Regions from separate parts of the Alloalcanivorax xenomutans genome, predicted to be linked through region 1. Evidence: predicted binding sites of a transcription regulator. Region 1 holds the regulator's gene; the other holds the start of a gene.
The links. Region 1 encodes sigma-54, which starts transcription at its own class of promoters, with help from an activator protein. Its sites were predicted from a motif close to TGGCACNNNNNTTGCTNT; they were not measured.

Region 1 (3,405 bases):
GTTCCAGCGCTGGCCGTGGCCCAGTCCGGCGCCGAGGGCCCGGTGGAGGTCAGCGCCAACCAGGCCGTGTTCGAACGGGACGCCGGCACTGGCGTATACCGGGGTGACGCCGAACTGATTCAGGGTAACCGTCAACTCAACGCCGATGTCTTGCGGCTGTTCACCGAGAACGAGCAACTGGTGCGGGTGGAAGCCACCGGCAGCCCGGTACGCATGCGTGAAGGCAAGGATCTGAACGCCCACGCCGACAAACTGGTCTACGATCTCAAGCGCCGCCGTCTGATCCTCACCGGCAACGCCTACGTGCAACATCAGGGCAACACCTTCGAAGGGGCCCGGGTGGAATATGATCTCAACTCCCGGCGCATGGACGCCAGCAGCGAGGGCGACAAACGGGTGCGGCTGGTGATTCCGGCCGCCAACGCCTCCCAGGCCCGGAACGGCGACAGCGGCGGCGAGGAGTCGCAAAACGGCGAAGGCAACCCAGGCGAGGACGGCAGCTCGACCCAGTCGCCCGCTAACAGCACGCCGGCCACCGCGCCGGACAACAGCACCCCCAATGATGCGGAGACCCCCTGACCATGGCGAAACTGAATGCCCGCCAACTGGCCAAAAGCTATAAGGGGCGCCGCGTCATCGAGGACGTCTCCCTGGAAGTGGAAGCGGGCCAGATCGTCGGCCTGCTGGGCCCCAACGGCGCCGGCAAGACCACCTGCTTTTACATGATCGTCGGGTTGGTGGAAGCGGACGCGGGGCGCATCGAGATCAACGGCGAGGACATCACCCACCTGCCCATGCACGGGCGCGCCAAGCGCGGTATCGGCTATCTGCCTCAGGAGGCGAGCATCTTCCGCCGCCTGACCGTGGAACAGAACATCATGGCGATCCTCGAAACCCGCAAGGAACTGAGCAAAGCCGAGCGTGAGCAGGAGTTGAACAACCTGCTCGAGGAATTTCACATCACCCATATCCGCGACAGCATGGGCATGAGCCTGTCCGGCGGCGAACGGCGGCGGGCGGAGATCGCCCGCGGCCTGGCCACGGACCCCGCGTTCATTTTGCTCGATGAACCGTTCGCCGGGGTGGACCCGATCTCGGTGAATGACATCAAAGGCATCATTCGCCATCTCAAGGATCGCGGCATCGGCGTGCTGATCACCGACCACAACGTGCGTGAAACGCTGGACATTTGCGATACCGCCTATATCTGCAGCGCCGGCCACATTATCGCCGAGGGCGATTCCCAGACCATCCTTGGCAATCAGCAGGTCCGCGACGTTTATCTGGGCGCCGACTTCCGGCTGTAGCCCCTTGGAAATCGCGGTCAACGGAGCCCTTACTCTTTTTCAATTGTAATTTCAACATTGGCATACATATTGCTTAAATAAATTGCGAAGCGTTGAAAGACGCTGCTATTCTGCCGCCTTGGCGATTCACCAGACCACCAAGGCAGTATGAAACCGAGTCTACAACTCCAGATCGGCCAGCAGCTCACCATGACGCCGCAGTTGCAGCAGGCGATTCGCTTGCTGCAACTGTCGACGCTGGACCTGCGCCAGGAAATCCAGCAGGCGGTGGAAACCAACCCCCTGTTGGAACTCGAAGAAGGGAGCGAAGCCTACACCGAGGACGACACCCCCGCCGATGACGATTGGGAAGCGGAGGAAATGGACCTCGAACGCGACGAGGCCCTGGACGACCTGGTGGAAGGGCCGGTGGAGAGCGACAGTGAATGGGATGACCTCTATGTGGGCCAGTCCGGTTCCGGCTCGGGCAACGGCGAGGACGATGACGCCGATGCCTGGCAACAGCGCCACGTCGCTCCGGTCACCCTCCAGGATCATCTGCTCTGGCAACTCAACCTCAGCCCAATGAGTGATCGGGACCGTGTCATCGCCGGCATCCTCATCGACGCCCTCGACCACCGTGGCTACCTGTCCCTACCCCTGGATGATGTGATCGACACCGCCGAGCGGCAAATATCCGATGCCGATGATCCGGTGGAGGAAGACGAAGTGGTGGCGGTCCTGCATCGGCTGCAGCAGTTCGACCCGATCGGCGTGGCCAGCCGCGACCTGGCCGAATGCCTGGGCGTGCAATTGCGCCAACAACCCGCAGACACTCCACACCTGGCCACCGCGACCGCCCTGCTGGAACATCTCGCGCTACTGGAAAAGCACGACTATGCCGGACTACGCCGCGCCATGGGGGTGACGGAAAGCGATCTCCTCGACGCTCTGGCGTTGTTGCGCACCTTGGATCCAGCCCCGGGCGAACAAATCGGCGGCGAGGTGGCGGAGTACGCGGTTCCCGACGTGGTGGTACGCCCCTTCCGCGGCGGCTGGCGGGTGGAACTGAACGAGGAAGTCCTGCCCAAGGTCAACCTGAACGCCCAGTACGCCCGGCTGGCCCGCCGCACCGAGGGCGAGGACGGCCAGTACCTGCGCAACTGCATGCAGGAAGCGCGCTGGTTCCTGAAAAGCCTGCAAAGCCGTAATGACACCCTGCTGAAGGTGGCCCGGCGCATCGTCGAGGTGCAGCAGGACTTCTTCCACTATGGCGAGGAAGCCATGAAACCGCTGGTGCTGGCGGATATCGCCGAGGCGGTGGAGATGCACGAATCCACCATCAGCCGGGTCACCAATCAAAAGTTCATGCTCACGCCCCGCGGGGTGTTCGAACTGAAATATTTCTTTTCCAGTCACGTGGACACGGAAGGCGGCGGTGAATGTTCTTCCACCGCCATTCGTGCCATCATTAAGAAGCTGGTCGCCGCCGAGAACCCTCGCAAGCCGCTCAGCGACAATAAGCTGGCCAGTTTGCTCAATGAGCAAGGGATCAAGGTGGCGCGCCGGACCGTCGCCAAGTATCGAGAGGCGATGCGAATCCCGTCTTCCAGCGCTCGCAAACGCCTGGTTTGACGACGCGGGAAACGGCTTATAACCCGGGCCAGCGGCCGGGGTTAAATAACGAGGCAAAGGAGCCAGCTATGCAAATCAACATCAGTGGCCATCACCTGGATATCACCGAAGCCCTTCGTGATTATGTGGACGACAAGTTTTCCAAGCTGGAACGGCATTTCGACCAGATCACCAGCATTCAGGTAATCCTGTCCCCGGAGCCGAACACCCACAAAGCGGAATCCACCATCCACATTTCCGGCGGCGAAGTCTTCGCCACCGCCGAGGCCGGTGACATGTACGCGGCTATTGATGCCCTGACCAGTAAGCTGGATCGTCAGATTCTCAAACACAAGGAGAAGACCGTGAGCCGCAAGCACGGTCACTAAGCGGATCTATGCGAGTACGAGAACTTCTCACCGAGGACCGCACCCATAACGGTATCGAGGTGGGTAGCAAAAAACGCCTTCTGGATCAGGTTGCCGAGCTGGCCGCGGCCAGTTGC
Region 2 (3,405 bases), 1.5 Mb from region 1:
ACATAGTCCGTCACCGTGTACAGGTAACGACGTTGCCGTTGCCGTGGCGGCGCCTTGAGAACATGGGGATGGTCAATGCGGTGGGCGATCCACTCCTCCATCATGAACCGTTCCAGAAAGGCGCGATCATCGGCGCGGTCGATGGCCGGGGTTTTCAGCACCACGGTGGCGCCGCTGTCCAGATCTTCCGCCAGGTAGACGTGGCTGCGGCTGCTCGCATGCAACTCCCGCAGGATGCGGAAGCCGTCGAATTCCATGCGCGCATGCAGCTCCGGCGGTAGCGGCAGATCGTCAAGACGGCCGGACAAGGCGGAAGATTCATCCCGCGGCAACCGGTCGACGCGCAGGACCTGCACGGTCAGGTTATCCTCACTGCCGCGTTCGTAGGCCAGCGCCGCCAGGGTCCGCGCCGCCTGGCGCGGATCGGTTTGCGAGGCCAGAGTGCTGGTCAGGGTGTCGGTATCCAGATACTCGTGGACGCCGTCGGTGGCCAGCACGAACCAGTCCCCTTCCGTCACCGGCATGCTGAGATGATCGATTTCCGCGCGGGCGTTCATGCCCAGTGCCCGGCTCAGGTAACTCTGTTCCCGTGACACCCATAACCGGTGGTCTTCGGTGAGCTGTTCCAGGACGCCGTTACTCAGCCGATACAGACGGGCATCACCCAGATGGAAGCAATGGGCGCTGTCCCCCTTGATGACCAGAGCGGTAAACGTGCATACGTAGCCCCGGTCCAGGTCATAACGGTATTGGCTTTGGCGGGTTTGCGCGTGCAGCCAGGCATTGGTGGCGTTGATCACCCGTTGCGCGGACTGCCGTACCGACCAGGTTTCCGGGGTGCTGAAGTAGTCTTCGAGAAAGCTGCTGACCGCGGTTTCCGAAGCGATGTGGCTGACGTTGCTGCTGCCGATGCCATCGGCCAGCGCCAGCACCAGCCCCTTGCTGATCAGCGCCATCCCTTCGGGAATCAGGGCGCCGTGGAAATCCTGATTGACGGCTTTGCGGCCTTTGTCGGAGTACTGTCCCAGGGATACCTGAAGGGAGGAAGGCATGGCGTTGGGTGCTCCGGCCATGACCGGAGCACGTTCCTGTTGGTTTTCGTTCCTTGGATTACAGGGAACGTTTCGGCGCGGTGCGCACATGGGTGGTATAGAGGGTCAGACCAGTGAAGGCGAGGCCGCCCACCAGGTTGCCCAGCGCGGTGGGGATCTCGTTCCAGATAAAGTAGTCGGCCACGGAGAAATCGCCGCCCATGAGCATGGCGCAGGGGAACAGGAACATGTTCACCACCGAGTGCTCGAAGCCCATGTAGAAGAACAGGAAGATCGGCATCCACATGGCGATCACCTTGCCGGAAACCGTGGTGGAAATCATCGCGCCCACCACGCCCATGGACACCATCCAGTTGCACAACATGCCGCGGATGAAAATGGTGATCCAGCCAGCCAGGCCGAACTCGGCATAGCCCAGCGTACGGGATTCACCAATGGCTGCCAGCTTTTCGCCCACGGTTCCCGGCTCGGTGTTGAAGCCGTAGGTAAGGATGAAAGACATCATGAACGCCACGGTGAGCGCGCCGGCGAAATTGCCCAGGAACACAAGGCCCCAATTCTTCAGGACACGATTGGTGGTCACTCCCGGGCGCCGGTCCAACAGCGCCAGCGGGGTCAGCATGAACACGCCGGTCAGGAGATCGAACCCCATCAGATACAGCATGCAGAATCCCACCGGAAACAGCAGGGCACCGATCAGGGGATTGCCGGTTTGTACCGTGATGGTCACCGCCATGGCCGCCGCCAGGGCGAGGATGGCGCCGGCCATGTAGGCACGGATCAAAGTGTCGCGGGTCGCCATGTAAATCTTCGATTCACCGGCATCCACCATCTTGGTGACGAATTCGGAAGGCACTAAGTAAGACATGGTCGCACTCTCTGGATCATCAATGTTTGCGGAAGGCCCTTAAAAGCGTCGTTCTATTGCTATGGAGAGGGTCAGCAAGAACCGCACCAGGAGCGCGAGTGAGTTTTTAAGTTGTTGATATAAAATAAGTTTTTATTTTTGTTGGTAGGGGTGATCAAGGGCCGGGCCGCACGCGTGGCGCCATTATGGTGCAGGGCGCCGGGTCCGTTTTGGTGCTTTTCCGGAAGGGGGCGTCAATTGTGCGGTGTCGGCAATCGGGGTAGGCTGCCGGCTTCCCCCTGCCGGCCTTCACCATGCTTCAACACTTCCTGGAACACTTTGGCTATCCCGCCCTGTTCGTGGGGACCTTTCTGGAAGGCGAGACGATTCTGGTGCTGGCGGGGTTCCTGGCGTTCCATGACTATCTGCGTCTGGATCTGGTGATATTCACCGCTTTCGCCGGTGCTTTTTGCGGGGACCAGCTCTGGTTTCTGCTCGGGCGCCACCATGGCCGGCGGTTGTTGCGACGTAAACCCCGCTGGGAAGCGACGGGCGAAAAGGCTTTGAGGCTGGTGCGGCGTCACCCTGATTTGTGGGTGCTCGGTTTCCGTTTCGTCTATGGCCTGCGAACCGTAATGCCGGTGGTGATTGGCTTGTCCGGCTACCCGCCGCGCCGGTATTTGCTTTTCAACGCTCTGGGCGCCGCGATCTGGGCGACGGCGCTGGGCTTCGCCGCCTTCCATTTCGGTACCTTGCTGGAAGGGCTGCTTGGTCATCTGAAACGCTACGAGTTTTATGTCTTGGGGGCGCTGTTTCTGATCGGTGTACTGATGTGGCTGTGGCGCTATTTTCGCGCACCCCGCTGACACAGGATGCGCTGCCAAGGCCGCTTCCCACAGAATGAGCGCTACGGAGCCGCTGTGGAAGCTGCCTTGGCAGCGACCGGCGTGTAGGCGTGCCCGCCCTCAGCGGTGGGACATCCATGGTCCACGGGCCGCTTTAGCCTTTCTATACTCTGAGCTCAGTACATATCGTTTTCCCCGAGCCCGTGGTCCGGCTACCTTGCGATTCTGGTTTTTCTGACAGAGAAGCGAGCCGGGCCCATGATCACCGTATTCACGGATTCTTCCCCCAACGGCTTCAAGGTCACTATTGCCCTTGAAGAGCTGGGGCTGCCTTATACACTGGAACAGATCAATCTTCATGCTGGCGAGCAGCGCCAGTCGTCGTTCCTGGCAATCAACCCCCATGGCCGGATTCCCGTCCTGCGTGATGAGCAAACCGGAGTGACGCTTTTTGAGTCCTCGGCGATCCTGTTGTATCTGGCGGAAAAAACCGGGCGCCTGCTGCCGGAGGCGTTGACGGCCCGTTGGGAAGCCATCAAATGGCTGCAGTTTCATTCCGCCAGCATGGGGCCGATACTGGGGCAGCGCGTGCATTTCGAGTTGTTCGCGCCGACCCGGTTGCGCGAGGCTATTGATCGTTACCGGAGCTTGAGCGAGGAAG

Region 2: the regulator sigma-54 is predicted to act here: its motif matches at 1,992-2,009, upstream of RYH70_RS02120 (formate/nitrite transporter family protein).

The regions. Positions count from the first base shown of each region.
Region 1 covers NZ_CP136538.1:3,465,917-3,469,321, forward strand. Annotated here, with positions in the region: gene lptA (lipopolysaccharide transport periplasmic protein LptA) at 1-579, shown strand, start outside; gene lptB (LPS export ABC transporter ATP-binding protein) at 582-1,307, shown strand; gene RYH70_RS15890 (RNA polymerase factor sigma-54) at 1,455-2,921, shown strand; gene hpf (ribosome hibernation-promoting factor, HPF/YfiA family) at 2,990-3,289, shown strand; gene ptsN (PTS IIA-like nitrogen regulatory protein PtsN) at 3,298-3,405, shown strand, end outside.
Region 2 covers NZ_CP136538.1:423,833-427,237, forward strand. Annotated here, with positions in the region: gene RYH70_RS02115 (bifunctional protein-serine/threonine kinase/phosphatase) at 1-1,052, opposite strand, end outside; gene RYH70_RS02120 (formate/nitrite transporter family protein) at 1,111-1,920, opposite strand; gene RYH70_RS02125 (DedA family protein) at 2,214-2,765, shown strand; gene RYH70_RS02130 (glutathione S-transferase family protein) at 3,003-3,405, shown strand, end outside.